One region of the Rahnella sp. RFA10(1/100) genome, then DNA from elsewhere that is predicted to be linked to it. Evidence: predicted binding sites of a transcription regulator. Region 1 holds the regulator's gene; each other region holds the start of a gene.
What was found. The regulator Fur, encoded in region 1, represses iron uptake genes when iron is present. The targets are predictions, from matches to a motif close to ATAATAATGAGAACNACTATCAA.
Positions count from the first base shown of each region.

Region 1 (5,825 bases):
ATTGGCGTGACGCCCTGGGTAATCAGATTTTCCCAATTGGTGATCAGTTCCTGCACGGCAACATCTTCCAGCCCCGGATGCGGCGCCGTTTTAAAATTAGCCAGTGCCTGGGTCAGCCCGGTGAGGGATTGTTTGGCGGTATCAAAAATTTCCGGACCTTTTGACGGATCGGCCTGAAGCTGTGCGACGGCACGCGTAAGGCGAGTTACGGTACGGAAATACTGATCATTTCCTTTATTGATCAGCGCCATATTATTGACCAGCTCGGTACTGTTTTTGGTATTTTGGGTCAGTGTGTCAAGGGAGGTAACGGTGTATAGGGAAACACCCGCCCACATGACACAAAAAATGCCAAGAATTGTTAACAAAGCGGCCCTGATGGTAATATTTTTTAAAAACTGCACGATATGCCTCTCTCGAAACATGACTGTTTCTGGCCTGAGGATTGAGGGGGATGCGGAGAATCAAGACAGGTAACCAGCAGGCAAGTGCCCCAGGACATGTTTGAACACCTCTCCGGGCATCGATTTCTTTATTATGTTGAGATTGCTCTCGCATCATCTATCGGCGGAATATTCTCGAAATTTAGTATTGTGACGACTTATTTCTTCAATTTGCGTTTGACCTTATTCAGCCTGAGGTTAACGCACCCTGCGTGAAAGCACACAAAGGCGATAACACTTAAAAATATTGCCCGATAAACTTATTTCCCAGCTAAGAAGGCGAGCAGAAGCATATTCTCCGCCGCACGAGTTTGCTATCATCTGCATTATTATTGCCTGCGTTGCAGAGCACTTCATTGAGAACAAGAGGTTAGGTAATCTTATGGCCGTTGTAGGTATCTTCTTTGGATCCGATACAGGTAACACCGAAAACATCGCAAAAATGATCCAGAAACAGTTGGGTAAAGATGTTGCAGAGGTGCATGACATTGCGAAGAGCAGCAAAGAGGATCTGGAAAAATTCGATATTTTGCTTATCGGTATTCCAACCTGGTATTACGGTGAAGCGCAGTGTGACTGGGACGACTTTTTCCCAACGCTGGAAGAGATAGATTTCGAAGGTAAGCTGGTTGCACTGTTTGGCTGTGGTGACCAGGAAGACTATGCCGAATATTTTTGCGATGCACTGGGCACCGTGCGCGATATCATTGAGCCACGCGGCGCAGTGATTGTCGGACACTGGCCTACCGAAGGGTATCACTTTGAAGCCTCTAAAGGCCTGGCTGATGATAAGCATTTCATAGGACTGGCAATTGACGAAGATCGCCAGCCGGAACTGACCAGTGAACGTGTTGATGCCTGGGTGAAACAGATCACAGAAGAACTCAGCCTTTCTGAAATTATTGGCTAAAAACCCTGTTGGCCCTGAGGATTTATTCTACAATTGAAGGGCCAAACTATTACTGAAATTAACAATTTAACTGCTACAAAATTGTAACTTTCGGTCGTATCAAGGTACACTGAGTTCCTCTGTTTTTTCTATCGATCAAGTCGTTGCATTACCAATGTGACCGGCAAATTGTGATCTTTATTAACAGGCTATCGTTGACGACAATTGGCACACTTGCGTAAACGAAGAGACTAAACGAATAATTTGTGCCGCCGATGCCACAGGCTGCATGCCTCAACTTGATTAGCACATAGTAACAGGACTGAATCCGCATGACTGACAACAACACCGCACTGAAGAAAGCTGGCTTAAAAGTCACGCTTCCGCGCCTCAAAATCCTGGAAGTGCTGCAAGCGCCGGAAGGTCATCACGTTAGTGCGGAAGATCTTTACAAGCAATTAATTGATATGGGTGAAGAAATTGGCCTGGCAACGGTTTACCGCGTTCTGAACCAGTTCGACGACGCCGGTATCGTTACCCGTCATAATTTCGAAGGCGGCAAGTCCGTATTCGAACTGACTCAGCAGCATCACCACGATCACCTCATCTGCCTGGATTGCGGACGTGTAATCGAATTTCGTGATGAGTATATTGAAGGCCGTCAGCGTGAGATTGCTAAGAAACACGGCATCAAACTGACCAACCATAGTCTGTATCTCTATGGTCATTGTGAAGCAGGTGATTGCCGCGAAGATGAGTCTTTGCACAACGATAAACCTGCGCACTAATATGGCATGTGGCAACCCCGTTGCCGACAGGCTGTGAATTCATTAACCGCTGAAAAGCGGTTTTTTTATGTCTGGATTTCAGCAACCCTAAAAAAACCCCGGCACGCCGGGGTTTGATTTCTGCGATTCGTTTTACGGTTTCGGAGCGTTATTGGCCCGGATTTCCTGCCATATCTTTCCGCAATCTGCGGCATACGCCTGACCATTACCGGTTTTGCGTGCCGTAAGACACTGCTGGTAATCCACCACGCGAACCGTTTCCTGTTCCGCAAATTTTTGGTGGGCTTTTTCCTGTTTCAGTACATTCAGCACCGCCTGACAGGATGCCAGTTTATCCGGATTGCCTTCCGCCGTATTAATACAGGCGCTGTAAGCCTCACGCGTTTTGGATATTTCAGCCTGATCGGCTGTCGGCGCACAACCCGCCAGCAGAACAGCGGATACCACGGTCATCAATAATTTATTCATCGACATAGCGACCTCAGAAAATAGTGAATGGAGCGATAACAATGAATTTCACGTCTTTTTCATCCTGGAAAATATTGCCGTATCCGCCGCCCCAGCTTGGAATATCCGAATGATTGTCATACTGGGTGTAATGCAGTTTGAACAATGTCCCTTTCGCACGGCCTTCCTGAATGGTGTACAGCGCATCCAGACTCCAGGCGCTTTCTTTCAGGCGCTGACTCTGGTCGTAAGCCGCGTTAGTGCTCGGCCTGGCATCCCATGCATAAACATAGGAGCCACCGACGGCTAAGCCCGGTAAATCCCATTTTGCCAGGTCATACAACACGCCTGCATATACTGCTTTTTCACCGTTAGCGTTGAAGTCCGAACGGTTGTCCCACCACACATCAAGACGGCCGTTTGAAGAGGAATACGTCGGCGTCATACGTTGCAGGAAGTAACCCTGGTTCCCTTCCGCTTTCACCATCGTCCCTTCCAGACGCCAGTTGAACTGACCCGTGGTATAGCCGAAAGTTAACGCCTGCAACCAGGCCAGACCATCATACAAACTGTTTGGATCATTTTTGTCGCTGATACGATCTTCTGCCCCATAGAACTGATAGCTGGTAGTCAGCGGATTGCCCAGCAAATCTATTTTGTACGAGGCTTTGCCAAAGTACTGATCGACATAACTTTCAGCCTGACCAAACGCGCCTTCCAGCACGAAGTCATTTTTAAAGTCATATTTCGCACCGAGTGAGTGAATATAAGAAACGCCGGTTTTCTTATCATTCTGGCGGAAATCATCCATTTCCAGATGCCAGGGCGATTTATATTCGTCGGCCCACATATAGGAGAAACTCAGTTCACCCGGATCACCGAAATCATGTTTATACCCGGCTTCCGCACCGCGATAAGTCCCCGGCATGAAGCTCCAGTGCGGTGCGATCAACGTCTGCCCTGTGGGCTGAATATAGCCCGCATGTCCCCAGAATCCGCCATATTTAAATTTACCGGCCGCTTTGTAGAGACTGACCCCGCCTTTATCACCTGAGTAATCCTCGTCATAAGCGTGGTTTTTAGAAGAGAATGCAATTTCGTTTGGATGAGTGCTGTCACTGGCTTCGGCTAATTCAATGGCGGTGAAGGCCGCAACGTCGATACCGAACATGTCCCAGGCATAACCAGAGGAAAAATCGAGATTCAGGTTAGCAGTGGAGTGTGAAAGGTTAGTCGCGTATTTGTTGTAGTCGGAATTATTGACGGTGACTTTTGAGCCATCCGGACGGGTTTCTTCTTTGGTTTTGTTCAAATCTTTGCGGTCACGTTCACGCTGCCAGTAATACACGCCACCGGTCAGTGTGGAATCATCGATAAAACCGGCCGCGCTGGCCTCGTGTGAAAACATCATTCCGCCACTCAGTAAAGTGCCGGCGAGAGAATACATGGCAGGTTTCAGGTAAGCCGATCCCCTGCCCCTGTTAAGGTGCTTGTGCATAGAGATTCCTCATTTTGACTAAAAATTTCGTGCAAAACCCAAACGGGTATCAAAATCGGCCGTCAGAGACGTAACCGGTTAAATCAACATTAAGAGTATTTTTCGCGACGCGAATTATCAATGGGTAATTAATCATTGATCATCGAAGTATGACAAAGTGCACATAAAGATGAAAAAATGTAACTACATGTCTTAAGGCAGGATCAGACCGACAGATTATTTAAATAGAGAGAATAAACAAGTCACTAAGTTTTACTGAGGAAAAGTTAAAACGTTTCAGCCACAGAAAGTACTGAAAATGAGCGTTTAAAAATCATACATCGGGAACACATTAATTCGCGACGAAAACCAATTTTTTGCAGCAGCAAAATAAAACCCGGACATAAAAAAACGCAGCCTGAGCTGCGTTTTTAAACCCTTATCGCGATGACTTTTATGCGACCGGTTTACTTTCCCATGTATCACGCAGGCCCACGGTACGGTTAAATACCAGATGTTCCGCGCCGGAGTAGCGACTGTCAGCGCAGAAATAACCTTCACGCTCGAACTGCAGGCTGATTTCAGCCTGAGCAGACACCAGCGACGGTTCAACAAAACCGTGCGCAATCACCAGAGACTCCGGGTTGATTGTGGTCAGGAAATCTTCTGCCTGCCCCGGGTTGGCAACATTGAACAGACGGTCATACAAGCGGAACTCAGCCGGTTTACCTTCTGAAGCCGAAACCCAGTGGATCACACCTTTCACCTTGCGGCCATCGGCAGGATCTTTACTGAGGGTGTCGATATCGTAAGAGCATAAAATCGTGGTGATATTCCCTTCTGCGTCTTTCTCGATACGTTCTGCTTTGATCACATAGGCATTACGCAGACGCACTTCTTTGCCCAACACCAGACGCTTGTACTGTTTATTGGCTTCTTCACGGAAATCGGCCTGATCGATGTAAATCTCACGGGTAAACGGTACTTCGCGGCTGCCCATTTCCGGTTTGTTCGGATGGTTCGGCATCTTCACCCACTGCACAGCATCACCCGTAAAGTTTTCAATGATCACTTTAACCGGATTGATCACTGCCATAGCGCGCGGTGCATTCTCGTTCAGATCGTCACGGATACAGGATTCCAGCGCCATCATTTCAACGTTGTTATCCTGCTTGGTCACACCGATACGACGGCAGAATTCACGGATTGAAGCAGCGGTGTAACCCCGGCGACGCAGGCCCGACACCGTCGGCATACGCGGATCGTCCCAGCCTTCAACAATCTTCTCCGTTACCAACAGGTTCAGCTTACGCTTGGACATGATGGAATATTCTAGATTCAGACGGGAGAATTCGTACTGACGCGGGTGGCAGGGAATAGAAATATTATCCAGAACCCAGTCGTAGAGACGACGGTTATCCTGGAATTCCAGCGTACACAGCGAATGGGTGATCCCTTCCAGCGCATCGGAAATGCAGTGGGTAAAATCGTACATCGGATAGATGCACCATTTTTTACCGGTCTGGTGGTGTTCTGCGAACTTAATACGGTACAGAACCGGATCACGCATGACAAAGAATGGCGAGGCCATGTCGATTTTAGCACGCAGACAGGCAGCGCCTTCAGCGAACTCACCGTTACGCATTTTTTCAAACAGCGCAATATTCTCTTCTACGCTACGATCGCGATACGGGCTGTTTTTACCCGGCGACGTCAGTGAACCGCGGTATTCACGGATCTGCTCAGGAGACAGTTCATCCACATACGCCAGACCTTTGTTG
Region 1 covers NZ_SEWR01000001.1:1,377,380-1,383,204, forward strand. The annotation lists gene ETV65_RS06325 (methyl-accepting chemotaxis protein) at 1-404, opposite strand, end outside; gene fldA (flavodoxin FldA) at 826-1,353, shown strand; gene fur (ferric iron uptake transcriptional regulator) at 1,665-2,120, shown strand; gene chiQ (ChiQ/YbfN family lipoprotein) at 2,253-2,588, opposite strand; gene ETV65_RS06345 (OprD family outer membrane porin) at 2,602-4,014, opposite strand; gene glnS (glutamine--tRNA ligase) at 4,499-5,825, opposite strand, start outside.

Region 2 (5,825 bases), on a different contig from region 1:
CATCATGGCTTTGACGACATGCTCAATGCTTTGCTTGCTCACCGCGCTGGCGACAAACAATACCGAGCCGACCGGCGGGGTGATCAGGCCAATGCCCAGGTTCACCAGCATGATCATGCCAAAATGCACCGGGTCGATGCCGAGCGATAACACCACAGGTAACAGCACCGGCGTCAGGATCAGAATGATCGGTGCCATGTCCATCAGCGTGCCGATCACCAGCAGCATGATATTGATCCACATGAGGATCACGTACTTGTTGTCGGAGATCGAAGTGAAGAATTCGGTGATGCGCATCGGCAATTGCATGTAGGTCATGACCGCGCCAAAGCTGGCAGCAAACCCTATCAGGATCATCACGATACTGACGGTTTTCACCGTGCGATACAGCAGCTTGGGCAGCTCATTCCATTTGTAATCGCGATAGATAAACATGGTGACGAAGAACGACCACAAACACGCAATCGCTGCGGATTCCGTCGCGGTAAATATTCCGCTGAGAATACCGCCCATGATGATGACTACGGTCATCAGCCCCCACAGCGTGTCGATAAAAATCTTCAGCGCCTGGCGGAACGGCACACGTTCGCCTTTCGGATAGCCGCGCTTGTGCGCGAACATTACGCACATCACCATCAGCGTCAGGCTGAGCAGTAAACCGGGCAGAATACCGGCAATGAACAGCGCGGCAATCGACACCGTACCGCCGGTCGCCAGCGAGTAAATCACCGAGTTATGGCTGGGTGGCGTCAGGATCGCCTGTACCGAGCCGCTGGCAGTGACGGCCGCCGCAAAGTCACGCGGATAGCCCTTTTTTTCCATTTCCGGGATCATCACCGATCCGATCGAGGCAGTATCGGCCACTGAGGAACCAGAGATCGCACCGAAAAATGTCGAGGCCACGATATTCACCAGCGACAGCCCGCCGCGGATAAACCCGACAAAGATGTAGGCAAAACTGACCAGCCTGCGGGCGATCCCTCCCTCGGCCATGATCGCGCCCGCCAGAATGAAAAACGGGATCGCCAGCAGGGAAAATTTGTTCACGCCGTTGGTGAGCTGGATCATCAGGGCTTCAAACGGCAGGTCAATCCACCAGGCACCGACCAGTGCGCTCAGACCGACGGCGTAGGCGACCGGCACGCCAATCGCCAGCATTACCGCCAGCGTTAACAACAAGATTATCGCGTCCATAACAGGCTCCGGTCAGGCGTCAGAATTGCCCAGTATCACTACAGGCCGCTGATGTTGCGGGCCGGCAATGATCTGCTCAATGATGAATAACAGCGTCAGCGCAGAACCGAGAGGCAGAGGCAGATAGGTTTGCCCGGCAGTCAGCAACGGAAATTCCGCCACCGGCTGCTGCCAGAGTTCGCTGCATAATTGCAGGCTGTACCAGAAAATAAATACGCTGATCGCCAGCATCATCAGATCAGAAAGCAATGCGGCAAATTTTTTCAGCACGGGCGGCAGCCGGTCAGTGACCATGGCGACGACAATGTGCGAACCGGCACGGTAACTGACGGCGGCACCAATAAACGTGAAGGTCACCATGCACATAATCGCGATCGGTTCCGGCCACGACAGGGCGTTGTTCATGACGTAGCGGGCAAAGATCCCAATGGGGATCACCGCTACCATCAGCAGCAAAGCGATACCCGCCAGCCACATCGCGCAGCGGTAAAGAATGTCCATCAGGGTGTGATAACTCGAAACCATAAATCCCCCGGTGAATGATCAGAAAGAGGCAGTCCGCAGACTGCCAGTGTCAGGGTTTACTTCACGTCAGCGATTTGCTGCATCAGATCCTGATGATCTTTACCGAATTCATCGCGCACGGATTGTGTGGCTTTGACGTAGGTTGCAGGGTCAATTTCATAGAATTTCACGCCGCCTGCTTTCATGGTGGCGAGGGCTTTCTCGTTATAGGTTTTCCACAGTTCGCGTTGTTCATCCTGCGCCTCTTTTGCCAGTTTGAGGATTAACTGCTGGTCTTCCGGTTTCAGCTTGTCCCATTTCACTTTTGAATACAGGAACAGTTCAGGGATGATGAAATGGCGGCTGTAGGTGTAGTTTTTCACAACCGGCAGGTAATTATGGGCGACAAAAGTGGGCGGGTTGTTTTCAGTGCCGTCGATGACGCCGGTCTGCATACCGCTGAACACTTCACTGACACCCATCGCCACCGGATTTGCGCCCATCGCTTTCAGCGTTGCCAGTGCAATAGGGCTGCCCTGTACGCGGATTTTCATGCCATGCAAATCTTCCGGTTTCACCACCGGTTGTTTGGTGATCAGGTTACGTGTTCCGCCATCCATCCATCCAAGAAAGACCAGCCGTGAATTCGGGTTGTTAGTGATCTTATCGCCGATCTCTTTACCGATCTGACCGTCGAGTACTTTATGCATATGATTTTCGTCGCGGAAAATGTAGGGCAGGGTGAAAACATTAATTTCCGGCAAAATCGAGGCAACCGGTGTCATTGACACACGGATAATATCCAGCGCACCAAGCTGTGCCTGTTCAATTTCCTGCTTTTCATCACCCAGTACGCCACCCGGGAACGTTTTAATCTCGAGGCGTCCGTCCGTTTGCTTTTGCAGTTTTTCGCCCATGTGCTGGACAGCGACTACGTTGGGATAGCCTTGCGGATGTACATCAGCGGCTTTGAGCGTTTGTGCTGCCACGCCATGGGTAAATAAGAGGGTCGCGGAACTCAGGCAAAGGCTGAGAAGTGCTTTTTGCATTTTCATCAGTTTGTCTCCAGGGTACTCAGTAAGGGAAAGATAAATGAGAGCAAGCGTCGAACACGGTGTACCCGGGGGGTGCAACCTGTCCATGTTAAAAATGACTAAATAAGCTTGTAAATTAAAAGGATACATAGGGTGCCGGTGTGTGGTCTTCCCCAGTAGAAGCACATTACCTTATTTTTTGTTGCGCGGTATTTGAGCGTTATCACAAACTTATAACAAATATAAAAAGCCGTTGCTTAATATTTAAAACGTTGTTTTGACTTGGTTAATAAGCGTCAGATGATTGATTAATGGTGTAATTCTTCCGGAAAATGTGACGGAGATTAAATTGTTCATCCTTTGTGCAAAAAGGAAAAACCTTGTGATCAGTCAATGACACGCAGGTCGCCAGGCGGGATAATGTAAATAATAATGAGAACGACTATCAATTAGGTGTTTTTTTTTGATATCATCCGACGTTATTCATTCTTTCTACATACTGATTCTGGCTGGAGGCGACGCGTGAAAACGGCTCGCAATAAGATGAAAGAGGCGACCTCATTACTGATGTCGTTAATGTTGGTTGCTGGCCTGAGTGGCAACGCGATGGCGGCACCGGCGACGCCGGCTGGACAAGCCGTCAGTTCTGCTGCAACTCAACCTGCAACGGCGGATACCCCAGCACCGGCAACCCGTGACGCAACGGCGGCTCCGGTGATGCAACCCGCACCAACGGATACCGCACCTGTCATTCCAACCGATTTGTCTGTTATGGGCATGTACCATCATGCTGATGTGGTGGTGAAAACCGTCATGATCGGTCTGTTGCTGGCTTCTGTGGTCACCTGGGCGTTGTTATTCAGCAAGGGGGCAGACGTCTTCACCGGCAAACGCCGTATGCGCCGTGAATTTGACGCGTTGTCTTCTGTTCGTACGCTGGATGAAGCTGCCGAGCAGGCTGAAAGTTTTGCCGCCAGCAGCATCAGCGCGCAGATGATCCGTGATGCCCAAAACGAGCTTGAACTCTCTGCAGGATCAACTGACAACAACGGTATTAAGGAGCGGACGGGTTTCCGCCTTGAGCGCCGCGTCAGCGCTGCCGGCCGCCACATGGGCCGTGGCAATGGTATTCTGGCGACCATCGGGGCAATCTCTCCGTTCGTCGGCCTGTTCGGTACTGTATGGGGCATCATGAACAGTTTCATCGGTATCGCACAGACGCAGACCACCAATCTGGCGGTCGTGGCACCGGGTATTGCCGAAGCCTTACTGGCGACGGCTGTGGGCCTGATTGCGGCCATCCCTGCGGTGGTGATCTACAATATTTTCGCCCGTACTATCACCTCTTATCGTCATCAGGTCGGCGATGTGGCGGCGCAGATAATCCTGTTACAGGGCCGTGATTTGGATCTGGCTGCCAGCAAAAGCAATACGCCACGCGGTCAGACAGGTCAGTTACGTGTAGGGTAAGAACAGATTATGGCTATTCGGTTAAACGATGATATCGACGAAAGTGGTGAAATGCATGACATCAACGTCACGCCTTTTATCGACGTCATGCTGGTATTGCTGATCATTTTCATGGTGGCAGCGCCGCTGGCTACCGTAGATGTGCGGGTAGATTTACCGGCTTCGACGGCAAAACAACAGCCGCGTCCGGAGAAACCGATTTTCCTGTCGGTAAAAGCTGATAAGCAACTGTTTCTCGGTGATACACCGGTCAACAGCAGTAATCTGACCGCCATGCTGGATGAGCGTACTCAGGGCAATAAACAGAGTACGATTTTCTTCCGTGCGGATAAGAGTGTGGATTACGAAACGCTGATGAGTGTGATGGATAACCTGCGTAAAGCCGGTTATCTGAAAGTCGGGCTGGTCGGTGCAGAACAAGCCGGTGCCGCAGCGGCGCAGTAGGTTTTTCTTCAGTGCAGAAACATCAAAAGGCCAGCATTTGCTGGCCTTTGGTTTATCGGAGGATCGGTGACTCAGGTCACGGGGGCGGGGTTAAACACCGCCAGTGCATTGTGGATGCCCCAGGTATCTGACCAGGTTTTCTTGCGCCCGCTGGCGATGTCCAGAATGAAATGGAACAGTTCCCAGCCCACATCCTCAATAGTGGCATCACCCGTTGCGATTGTCCCGGCGTTGATGTCCATCAGGTCATGCCAGCGGTTTGCCAGTGTGGTGCGTGTGGCCATTTTAATCACAGGCACGGCGAGCAGACCGTATGGCGTACCGCGTCCGGTAGTGAATACCTGAACGGTAATCCCCGAAGCCAACTGCTGGGTTCCGCAGACAAAATCACTGGCAGGTGTGGCGGCGTAAATCAGGCCTTTTTTGGTCGGACGCTGTCCGGGTGACAACACTTCAGAAATCGCACTGGTACCGGATTTAGCAATGGAGCCCAGCGCTTTTTCAACCACATTAGCCAGCCCCCCTTTTTTGTTGCCCGGAGACGGATTAGCGCTGCGGTCAGTCTGGCCCATCGACAAATAATTATCGTACCAGGCCATTTCTTCCAGCAGACGCTTACCCACGTCGACGTCCGCAGCGCGAGGCGTCAGCAAATGGATGGCGTCGCGTACTTCTGTCACTTCCGAGAACATCACCGTTGCGCCGCAGCGCACCAGAAGGTCTGATGCATAACCTACCGCCGGGTTGGCGGTTACGCCTGAGAAAGCATCACTGCCGCCACACTGCGTGCCCACCACCAGATCTGAAGCCGGGCAGGTTTCGCGCTGACGGCGGTTCAGACGTTCCAGATGAAATTGTGCGACGGTCAGGATATCGTCCACCATCGACTGGAAACCGACATGCTGTTCATCCTGCAAACGGACGATATGCGTGTCGTCGAGGGAAATCGCCTGCACGTCCGGGGTACCTTCCAGCAGGCGCTCGGGTTGCAGCTTTTCACAGCCCAGACCGACCACCATCACTTCGCCGCCAAAGTTCGGGTTCAGCGCCAGATTGTGGATAGTGCGGATCGGCACCACCGCCGCGGGGGCGTTAATTGCCACGCCGCAACCGTAGAGATGGTTCAGCGCCACGACGCCATCGACATTGGGGAATTTCGGCAGTAAATCACGCTCGATG
Region 2 covers NZ_SEWR01000006.1:250,761-256,585, forward strand. The annotation lists gene ETV65_RS18420 (TRAP transporter large permease) at 1-1,194, opposite strand, end outside; gene ETV65_RS18425 (TRAP transporter small permease) at 1,207-1,719, opposite strand; gene ETV65_RS18430 (TRAP transporter substrate-binding protein) at 1,776-2,753, opposite strand; gene exbB (tol-pal system-associated acyl-CoA thioesterase) at 3,276-4,202, shown strand; gene exbD (TonB system transport protein ExbD) at 4,212-4,646, shown strand; gene garD (galactarate dehydratase) at 4,718-5,825, opposite strand, start outside.
Region 2: the regulator Fur is predicted to act here: its motif matches at 3,159-3,181, upstream of exbB (tol-pal system-associated acyl-CoA thioesterase).

Region 3 (5,825 bases), on a different contig from region 1:
TTAGCGTTGTTTTTGGTTTTGGCCTCAATCACCCATTTGAATCCGACCGGATGCGCTTCTGCCGCATTTCCGCCCATAATCAAAATCACGTTGGCATTTTTGATGTCGACCCAGTTGTTGGTCATCGCGCCACGACCGAACGTAGGCGCTAATGCTGCAACGGTCGGGCCGTGACACAGCCGGGCCTGGCAGTCGATCGCCACCATACCCAGTGCGCGGGTGAATTTCTGATCAAGCAGACCGGTTTCGTTACTGGCCGCTGAAGAACACAGCATACCGGTGGTCAGCCAGCGGTTGACCGTGACGTTATTGTCATTTTTCTCGACAAAGTTGGCGTCGCGGTCATCTTTCATCAGGCGGGCGATACGGGAAATCGCCTCATCCCAGGAGATGCGCTGCCACTTATCGGAGCCGGGTGCACGGTACTGCGGATGTGTCAGGCGGCCTTCACTGTGGATGTAATCCAGCACACCTGCACCTTTCGGGCACAACGAGCCACGACTGACCGGATGATCGGCGTCACCCTCTACATGAAAGATATTTTCAGTGACATTTTTTGCGCCGTCGCCCTGGCTGTAAATCAGCATGCCGCAACCTACGGAACAGTAAGTGCAGTTGTTGCGGGTTTCACGTGAGCGAAGCAGTTTGTATTGGCGGGTTTCCGCCAGCGCCAGGGTCGGCGTGAATCCTAATAATGCTGCTGTGGTGCCGGCCATACCACCCGCACATATTTTGAATAATTGTCTTCTGCTGACTTGCATGAAAGACTCCTTCCCATCATTTAGACACACATTGCTTTTCAAATTGGCGCTTTCATGAACAACGTCGAAAGCGGTAAAATTAAGGTATAAAGTCCTGACTTTTTGTACGGCTTATGTAGCCGGAATGTTTATAAGGTTATTGCTAATGGATGTCCATCACGTAAACGAACTGGGCGAAAAAGATGACAAAAAAGTGACTCAGATCATCGGAGCGAGCCAAAAACCGGTGATGCAACGCACACATCTCAATGAACCTGAAGATGACTGGATTGCTCAGGAAGTGCCCGTCGCTCTGGTCTATAACGGCATTTCACATGTGGTGATGATGGCGTCGCCAAAAGATTTACAAGCCTTTGCGCTGGGCTTTTCATTGTCAGAAGGGATTATTGAATCCACCGGTGAGATTTACGGGATGGAGGTGACGCCAAACTGCCACGGTATAGAAGTTAATATCGAACTGTCGAGCCGCCGTTTTGCCGGGCTGAAAGAACGCCGCCGGGCTATGGCGGGCCGCACCGGTTGCGGAGTCTGCGGCATCGAACAGTTAGACGATCTGTTCCGCCCGCTCGCGCCACTGCCGTTTACCCAAACGTTTGAGCTGGCGAATCTGGATAATGCGCTGCATCAACTGAAATCCGTACAGGAAATCGGCCAGCTTACCGGTTGCACCCACGCCGCTGCCTGGATCACGCCGGAAGGTCAGCTACTGGGTGGATGCGAAGATGTGGGCCGTCACGTGGCGCTGGATAAAATGCTGGGTATCCGTGCCAGACAGAGCGACTGGAAATCCGGTGCCGCGCTGGTATCAAGCCGCGCCAGTTATGAAATGGTGCAAAAAGCCGCCATGTGCGGCATCGAAATTCTGTTCGCCGTCTCCGCCGCCACCACGCTCGCGGTCGACGTCGCCGAAAAATGCAATCTGACGCTGGTCGGTTTCAGCAAACCGGGACGGGCAACGGTGTATACGCATCCGCAGCGGCTGAGGTAAACTCAGCGCAGAATTTGAACAGTTATCCATCAGAATAATAAGGAAATCAAATGCGGCAGCCGTACCGACTGGAAAGCATAACTCTCAGGGATGTGGGCGTATTCGAGAATACGCATTTGGATTTCCCACCGATTAAAAGCGCAGAAGCTGATGCTGAAAAGGCAGAGATCCATATCTTCACCGGCCCGAACGGCTGCGGGAAAAGTACTCTGCTGTATGCGCTGGCGGCGGTATTTGATGAAGCAATGGAGACATGTCTTTAATTAATTCGCGGCTGGCGACAAAAGACAACCGTGTTCATTACATGTTTGACCATCAAAACGGTTCATATAGCGGGTATAAGTTTCTGGCTCAAGGCGGTGACAGCCTTGGTTATTCTGATTCAAGCTATTCAGAAATTATTTATGAATACCATCAATCTGCAAAAGCATTCCTTGATTCTGGAAGAGATTTTTGAAGTGAAGGAACAGTTTGATGTCGAAAACGTTTCCGCTGGTATTCAACCAAATGCTATGAAAATGTCCGCCAAAAGTTATTCGACGCAAGCCTTCAACATTGTGCATTTTGCGACGGACTGACCGGTGCTGAAAGCCGCCAGACCATCGAACATTTTAAGCCCAAGGAACGCCACGCCTTTCCGGAACTGGCTTTCCACTGGCAAAATCTTTATCCCTGCTGTGACCGCTGTCAGAGTGAAAAAGGTAACCGATATGATCCCGCACTGCTCAACCCTGATGATCTCGAATATCATTTTGATGATTACTTCGTGGCAAATTACCTGACAGGTGAAATTGAAGTGTCTCCGCTCGCCAGCACGGAAAACTGTCACAGAGCATGTGTTACTCTTGAGCTATATGGATTAAATCTGGATATCCGTACTGCGCGTCGTAAATGGGAAGCGCAGAAATCCGGAAACAGAACTCTTAGATGACTTCAGTTATCGCTATTTCATCAAGAACAGCTAAAAGCCCCTTTAAGCACCGCGTGCCTTTAGACAATTTAGGATTGTTTGCGGTTATCTGGTTCTAAGCCCCGAATAACAGGCGCTTACGCGTATCTATCCGCTGGCGGGGACAGAGATAATCATTTTCAATATCATTTAATTAACTATAATGATCCGACTGATTACGCGGTGCTCACAATGACGGTGCCGCCCTACACTACGGAGACGATGAACATGAGTTATTCACTGCCATCACTGCCTTACGCATACGACGCACTCGAACCGCATTTCGACAAAGAAACGATGGAAATCCATCACACTAAACATCACCAGACTTACGTTAACAACGCTAACGCTGCGCTGGAAAGCCTGCCGGAACTGGCTGCACTGCCGGTTGAAGAACTGATCACCAAGCTGGATCAGGTTCCTGCAGACAAGAAAGTCGTTCTGCGTAACAACGCAGGTGGCCACGCTAACCACAGCCTGTTCTGGAAAGGCCTGAAAACCGGCACCACACTGCAAGGCGAACTGAAATCTGCCATCGAACGCGATTTCGGCAGCGTTGACGCTTTCAAAGAAACTTTCGAGAAAGCAGCGGCAACCCGTTTCGGTTCAGGTTGGGCATGGCTGGTACTGAAAGATGGCAAACTGGCCGTCGTTTCTACAGCTAACCAGGACAGCCCGCTGATGGGCGAAGCCATTTCCGGCGCTTCCGGTTACCCGCTGCTGGGTCTGGATGTCTGGGAACACGCTTACTACCTGAAATATCAGAACAAACGCCCTGATTACATCAAAGCCTTCTGGGCTGTTGTAAACTGGGACGAAGCTGCAAAACGTCTGGCTGAAGCGAAGTAATTTCGCACTGCCGCCCAGCACGGGCAAGATGTCTTAGCCAATGGCGGGTCTGTGACCCGCTTTTTTATGTCCTGAATTTGTACGCATGCTCACTGTTTCACAGCGAATTATTCTTCTGTTTCCCACCATTATTAGACCCCGCTCGCATTAATCAAAAATACGCCACACATCCTATAAAGTTTATGAAAAAGCCTACCGATAGATTGTTCACAAAGGCGTCACAAAACCGCATGTCTATTTAAAAGGGATGTTTGACGGAGAATGATTATGAGTAACGGATCGGGTCTTTCGCAGTGGATGAACAATCTTAAGGTCGGCACCAAACTGGGTCTGGGTTTCGGCCTGGTGCTTTTGATCGCGGCCGTCATTACCACTGCGGGAATGATTAAATTTAACGACATCAGTCAGCGTGCGGAAAAAGTCGATTTCAGTAATCAGATGAATGCATTACTCAATGATGCCCGCCTCAGCCGTACGCTTTATCAGCTCAATTACAATCCGGTGTATCTCAAACAAAACCAGGACAACATTGACGCACTGTCGCAACTGATAACCCAGTCGAAAGACAAGCTGGACTGGGATACCGCCAGTCAAACAAATCTCGATCAGGTGCCGGTGAAAATCCATGAGTACCAGCAGGCGCAGGCCGCATTCAAAGAAGCCGTCGATCGCAAAGATGCGGTGCGGGCCAGCTGGAATCTTTCCGAGACGGAAGCCGTGGTGACGCGTTTACAGGATCAGTTACGCGTAGAAGATGCCGATCCTTCCATTCGGCTTTCACTGGCTGAAGTGATTCAGAAATTGATCAGTGTGCGTTATAACGTGCGCGGCCTGTTGCTGAACATTAATAAAGAAACTGAAGCCAAGCTGTTGAAGTCAATTGATGATACGCAAGCGAATGCTAAAAAACTCAACGCATTATTGTTGCCGGATCAGCAGGCCACACTTGCCCCGCTGATGAGTGCACTGGCAACCTATAAAAATCACGTTCAGGCGTTCATGCCGGCTTATGAAGATGAACAAAGAAATTCACAATTGCTGTCAGTAAAAGCCGCAGAGATGAACGCTCTGGTAGCGAAAATCTTTAAAAATGAACTGATTAACACGCATAAAGACATACGTGATGCGCAGAACATCATGATGGTGATTACACTGATCGTACTGCTGGTCGGGATTATCATTGCATGGCGAATCACCCGCCAGATTGCCCAGCCGCTGCGTGATACGCTGAAAACAGCAGAGGCGATTGCGCAGGGTGACCTGACTGTGGCGCATCCGACCACACGTCGCGATGAACTGGGCATGCTGATGAACGCGGTATCCGCAATGAGCCAGAACCTCAGCACCATGATTTATGAAATCCGCTCCGGTGTTTCACAGGTATCTCACGCGGCGGCGGAAATCGCTGCCGGGAATACCGATCTTTCCTCACGCACCGAACAGCAGGCTGCGGCCGTCGAAGAAACCGCCGCCAGCATGGAAGAACTGAGCGCAACGGTGAAACAGAACGCTGATAACGCCCATCACGCCAGCAAACTGGCCAGCGAAGCTTCAGGTACCGCGACGCTCGGTGGCAAACAGGTCGGCCAGGTGGTCGACACCATGCAGCAGATTTCCGGCAGCTCAAAACGTATTGCTGAAATTACCTCCGTCATCAACGGCATCGCGTTCCAGACCAATATTCTGGCGCTGAACGCCGCCGTTGAAGCCGCCCGGGCCGGTGAACAGGGGCGCGGATTCTCCGTCGTCGCCTCGGAAGTCCGCACACTGGCACAGCGCAGTGCGCAGGCAGCGAAAGAAATTGAAGGACTGATTGCCGAATCCGTTGAGCGGGTGAATACCGGTGCGAAGCTGGTGGAAAACACCGGACGAACCATGCAGGACATCGTAAAATCGGTCTCGCATGTGCGCGATATTATGGGTGAAATCGCCTCTGCTTCTGACGAACAAAGCCGTGGCATCAGTCAGATTTCGCAGGCGATTGTCGAAATGGACAGCACGACACAGCAGAATGCCGCGCTGGTTGAGCAGTCTTCCGCCGCCGCTGATTCACTCGAAGATCAGGCCGCGACGCTGACCCAGGCAGTCTCGGTATTCCGTCTGGCTGATAATGGCGACAGACTGGATGCGCCAGCATCCGCCGCGCTGCGCCGTCCGACTCTGGCACTGCCGGCACAAAGCAAAACCAGTCAGGATAACTGGGAAACGTTCTGATTAACGATTTAACCTGCGCACCCGTTTGTGTGCAGGTATTCCTTCTACTCCCGCTGTCGAATGC
Region 3 covers NZ_SEWR01000005.1:259,260-265,084, forward strand. The annotation lists gene fdnG (formate dehydrogenase-N subunit alpha) at 1-761, opposite strand, end outside; gene fdhD (formate dehydrogenase accessory sulfurtransferase FdhD) at 907-1,749, shown strand; gene ETV65_RS16825 (ATP-binding protein) at 1,800-2,012, shown strand; gene ETV65_RS24945 (hypothetical protein) at 2,154-2,327, shown strand; gene sodA (superoxide dismutase [Mn]) at 2,927-3,547, shown strand; gene ETV65_RS16835 (methyl-accepting chemotaxis protein) at 3,815-5,761, shown strand.
Region 3: the regulator Fur is predicted to act here: its motif matches at 2,826-2,848, upstream of sodA (superoxide dismutase [Mn]).

Region 4 (5,825 bases), on a different contig from region 1:
GGTGCTGCATATCGTGATGGTGGCACTGGTGCCGAAAACGCTGATTGCCATGCTGCGCGGTCGCTGAGGAAAACCCATGAAAAAACTCATTAAAAAAAGCATCAGCCAGATTTTCAGCACCGCCGACAGCGAAGCGATTGTACAGGAAGCCAAAAAACAGATTATCCGCGAACTGGATGCGCCTTCCCGTCGCCTGTTTTTACAGCGCGGGCTGACGCTCGGCGGCGTCGCGATGCTGACCGGCTGCGATATCAGCGATAACGCCAGCGTGGAAAACGCACTCGGCAAAATCTCCGGTTTCAATGATCGCGTACAGGGCTGGCTGTTCGGCTCAACGCGTCTCGCGCCGGTGTATGCCGAATCGATGATCACCCGTCCGTTTCCGTTTAATGCGTTCTATGCCGAAGACGACGCGCCACAAGTCGACGGCAACGACTATCGCCTGAAAATCGCCGGTCTGGCACTGGATAAACGCGAATGGTCACTGCCAGCGCTGTACAAAATGGCGCAGGTCAGTCAGGTGACGCGACACATTTGTGTCGAAGGCTGGAGCGCGATTGGCAAATGGGGCGGCGTGCCGTTCGGTGATTTTCTGCGCCTGATTGGGGCAGATCTCACGGCGGAATATGTCAGTTTCAAATGCGCCGACGAGTATTACACCAGCATTGATATGGCGACGGCGCTGCATCCGCAAACCCTGTTGGCGCTGACTTATGACGGCCAGATTTTACCGCGTAAATACGGTTTTCCGATGAAACTCAGAATGCCAACCAAACTCGGCTACAAGAATCCAAAACATATAGAAGTGATTGAAATTACAAACAAATTTACCGGTGGCTACTGGGAGGATCAGGGCTACAACTGGTTCGGCGGAAGCTGAACATTATCCATAAAACCCTTTGTATATCAAAACCTAAGAGAAGGATTTACCATGAAAAAGTTAACTGTAATGATGATGTCGGCTTGTCTGATGATGGGCGCAGTGAGCACCACTTATGCCGCTGACGCAATGGCGAAGAAAGACACCATGGGCCACATGTCGAAAGATTGCATGAAAAAAGACAGCATGAGCAAAGACAACATGGCGAAAGACAGTATGGGCAAAGACTGTATGTCGAAAGATCACATGAAGAAAGACAGCATGTCGAAAGATTCCATGTCCAAAGACAACATGAAAAAAGGGGCAATGAGCCAGTAAAGCGCTTTCCCCTTCGACTCTGTAGCCAAAACGCCTCCGTCTGTTCAGCGGGGGCGTTTTGCTTTTTGTTAAACCTGAATAACCCGATGATGAAGACTTAATTCAAATATTCATTACTTTGTGGCACTGGACGCCAGGCGAATCTGAATATCATTGTCGAGATTATTCACCCAATGGTTATAACTGCGGTGGATCTCGCCTTTCTCTGCCAGCAGGTTAGTGCTGCCGACATAATTAATGGTGTAGCCGCTGGTGTTATAGGTAATACGGATATCGGCTTTGTGCTCACGGTTATTCAGATGACCGTTAATTACGCCCGGTGCGCCATCCGTCATTATCCAGCCACGTTTTTGTCCTGCGTCGATAATAGCGGTCCTGATCTGACTTGCTGAATTATGTGTTACCAGCGTGGTATGCGGCGTGGATACCGGCTCGGTACGCGCGCAGCCAGAAAGCGCCATGACACAAACAAGGCCGATAAGTAACTTACTTGTAGATTTCATGTGAACCTTTTAGAGTAAAAATTTCAGATAAGAGATTGAAAAGTCACCACAATATACGCCAATGTCCCAAAGGTGTCATGAAACGTGCCGGTTGAGTTTCATCTATTTCATGCGTAGTATATAAAATATATATGATTCGTATACTGCTGAGGCAACCCATGGGTATCATTAAGATTTCAGAACTGATGCACGAGAATTTGCGTATTGCCAGCATGGCTTATACGCGTTCGATGAACGCACAGGCCGAGCACTGGATGAAAATTGGCATGCTGATGGAAACGCACCCCGACATGACGCACAGCGAAATTTCGCAATTGCTGGTGCGGTGTAGCGTGGAATCGGATGAAAATGCAGGCAGTATCCGCACGTTGTTAAACGTGGGCGCCACACACAGGAAGGCAAGCAATGAATAATGGTTTAGATAGCCGGTATTTCGTCAATAATAACCGCATGGTCAAAACGCCGGAAGGCCTCGATAAAGCCCGTATTGCCGGCAAACTGGCAGCACGAGTATTGCATATGATCACACCCTACGTTGTACCGGGTGTCACCACCAATGAACTGGATCGCATCTGCCACGATTTTATCGTCAATGAATTGCAGGCGATCCCGGCCAATATCGGTTATCACGGCTATCAGAAAACCACCTGTACCTCCGTCAATCACGTCATTTGTCATGGCATTCCTTCTGATAAAGCGCTGAAAAAAGGCGATATCGTCAACATCGACGTGGCGCTTATCAAAGACGGCTGGTACGGCGACACCAGCCGCATGTATTACGCGGGCGAGCCGGGTATTCTGGCCCGCCGTCTGGTAGATACCACGTTTGAAGCGATGATGGCGGGCATTGAAGTGGTGCGTCCGGGTGCAACGCTTGGCGATGTGGGTTATGCGATTGCCGCTGTCGCCAGACGCGAAGGCTTTTCCATCGTGGAAGAGTATTGCGGACACGGCATCGGTATGGGTTATCACGAAGATCCGCAAGTGCTGCATTACGGCGAGCAAGGCCGCGGACTGGTTTTACAGGAAGGGATGTTATTTACCATCGAACCGATGCTGAATGCCGGTAAAAAACAAAATAAAGTCATGCCCGATGGCTGGACCGTGGTCACCAAAGACCACTCGTTATCCGCACAGTGGGAACATATGGTTGCGGTAACGAAAACAGGTTACGAGATCTTAACGCCGTGGCCTGAAGAGATGTGACTATCCTGAAAGTATAAAGCCTCCGACCGGAAGGCTTTATACTTTCTGAGGTGCGGCTTAACTGCGCTCAATTTCTTTGGTCGCACGATCTAATGCATCCGTGATTTTATACAAGGTTTCCTGTTCGATCGGGCCTTTCGCCAGCCGCAGATTAAGCGCCATGCGGATATTATTTATCGCACGCTGCATTTCCGGAATACTGCGATTGTTTGACAAAATCGCCAGTGAATGCAGTTTCTCTGTCACTGAGCCGAGCAGTTCTTCCTGCCCGGCCAGTGACTGCGCACCTTCCGGTGTGATCGAATATTGCTTCTTCCCGCCCTCTTCCTGGCTGGCTGAAATCAGCCCCTGTTCTTCTAAAAATGTCAGATTCGGATAAATGATACTGGCACTCGGCGTGTATTCACCTTTAGATAATTCTTCAATGGCTTTGATCAGCTCATAACCATGGGCGCAACGCTGCTGCAAAAAATGCAGCATCAGCAGACGGATGTCACCCGTTTCGAACATTCTTTCACGGCGGTGTTTATGATTCATCATCGTTACTTATTATGCCAATAAGCCACACAACGCACGAAGTTTGGATCGAGTCCGCAGGTTTCAACGAAATAGTCATTCAGCCCTTTCGCGAATTTGCCTTCACCGGTCGCCCAGATGTAGTAATCACTTTCCGGCAGAAGCAGGCTTTTCACCTTCTTCACGACCGCATCCTCTTCCTGATAACCGCCGTGCGTATCGCTGATAATCCAGTCGATGCTGACATCATTTTCTTCATCTAAGTAGCTGACACAACTCACATCTCTCACTTTCGCCAGCACGGTGATATTGGCATCTGAACCGGCCTGTTTCAGTTCGCGCAGACGGCGTTTCACCGCCGGAAGACCGGTTTCGTCGCAGATATAGAGCTGCCATTTGTAACCGGCAGGAATAATCAGTGAACCACGCGGTCCGCCAATGATCAGTTTATCGCCCGGCTTTGCGCCGGCCGCCCATTCGCTGGCGACACCACCGTCGTGAATATAGAAATCCAGTGTCAGTTCGTTGCTCTGAGCATCAAAGTGCAGCGGCGTATATTCGCGGTTCAGCGGGCGTGCTCCTTCACCCCATACAATGCCTTCTTCGGTCACTGCCGGTGGCGTAATCACATCCCCCGGATTTGCCGGAAAAAACAATTTGATATGGTCATCAAAACCGCCTGACGTAAAACCTTTCAGCGCGTCACCGCTTAAAATAATCCTTTTAAAACAGCCTGATAGGCTTTCACTCTGTTTGACCGTGATATGACGGAAAACCAGATCATTTTTGACACGGAGCGGCAAGTTTGTGGCAGGGGTTTCAGTGCGATGTTGTGCCATCAGTTTCTCTCTTATGCGTAAGTTTTGTTGAAAGATATATCTTAGTTATATTTTATTCAACCCCATAAAGTGTAATGCGCTGTCTTCTTTTCCCTGTATTTTTCACCTCGCCTTTATCTCTCCCTGAGAACAGACGGGATAAATTTTGTTAAGGAATGCATTTTTTTATATCATTTTGTTGATAACAATTATCAGTATCATTATCATTCTCAAAAAGCCAGGGTGGGCGTTGACGCCAGGTAAGCCCATACTTTATAAGGATAATGGCTTTTTCAGGGAAGAATTGAATGCAGATGACCAGTGCGTCTGTTTTGTCGAAAGGCAGTAAATGCGAGCAGAACTCTAAAAATTAGTGCAGGACAAAAACAAATGTTCACATCCTTTACACAGCAGGGTTTAGTGAAAAACGTCATTTTCATGGGGACGATTCTCACCACCACATTTCATGTAAATGCAGCGGAAGCCGTGAAAGACAATACCGATCTCACCGCAAACAATACGCAATCTTCTGAAGCCATCAAAAAAAAACCGGCGGTGCGTACAGCTCAGGATCTGGCGCAGAACAATGAAGAAGTCATGACGGTCACCGAAACGATGCCGGATAAAAAACCGGGTTCGAAAACCACCCTCACAGCAGCCGAAATGCAGCGCAAAGGCGGTAATGATTTCGGGACTATTATGCGTTATGAGCCGCTGATCACCGCGACCGGCGCGAGTGGCGGCTCCGGCAACGGCAAAAGCGGTTTTGACCGTAGCGGTTATACCGGCTATAACATTCGCGGCCTGGAAAGCAACCGCGTAGGCATTGATGTCGACGGTATTCCGCAGCCAAGCGCCACCGGGCGCAGCTACGTCAGTCGTGCGGGGCTGAATACCTTTGGTATTGGCCGTGATTACATTGACCCGTATATTTATGGTCAGGTGGATATTGAATCCGGTGCCACATCAGCCGACCGTGCCAACACCTCCATCGGTGGTGCCGTTTCTTTCCTGCCAAAATCTGCCGACGATTACCTGCGTCCGGGCAAGGAAACTTATTTCGGTTACCAGTCTGATTATGATTCCTCAGACCGTTCCTGGCACAACGGCATCACCGCTGCCGCCGGTGACGAAACCCTGCGTGGCCTGATCGCCATCAGCCGCCGCGACGGTCAGGAAACCAGCAACAACAGCGGAACGCTGGATGCGTATCCGGCCAACTGGCACTCTGACGCCATCATGACGTCGGTAATCTGGCAGCCTAATGACGCCCATAAAGTCACCGGCACCCTTGATTACTACGAAAAAGTAAACCACACCCATTACGATACCTGGAACAACGCGGGCAGCGCGATTCTTGGCACCGCACAGCAGCAAAGTAACACCCGCCGCTGGGGTGCAAGCCTGAAAGACGAATGGACGCCGTTCAACGATTACGTGGATGCCATCGTCTCGAAAGTCTATTACCAATATACTCAGGCGCACGACAACACTTATCTGCCAAACGAAAGCAAGCAGATGATGAATGTCTACTCGAACTACGACGTAAACACCTACGGCGCAGAAACCAGCTGGCTGAAAACG
Region 4 covers NZ_SEWR01000004.1:473,638-479,462, forward strand. The annotation lists gene ETV65_RS15455 (cytochrome b/b6 domain-containing protein) at 1-67, shown strand, start outside; gene ETV65_RS15460 (molybdopterin-dependent oxidoreductase) at 77-880, shown strand; gene ETV65_RS15465 (pentapeptide MXKDX repeat protein) at 932-1,198, shown strand; gene ETV65_RS15470 (hypothetical protein) at 1,312-1,701, opposite strand; gene ETV65_RS15475 (ParD-like family protein) at 1,860-2,114, shown strand; gene map (type I methionyl aminopeptidase) at 2,107-2,907, shown strand; gene ETV65_RS15485 (PadR family transcriptional regulator) at 2,965-3,447, opposite strand; gene ETV65_RS15490 (siderophore-interacting protein) at 3,450-4,262, opposite strand; gene ETV65_RS15495 (TonB-dependent receptor) at 4,632-5,825, shown strand, end outside.
Region 4: the regulator Fur is predicted to act here: its motif matches at 4,441-4,463, upstream of ETV65_RS15490 (siderophore-interacting protein).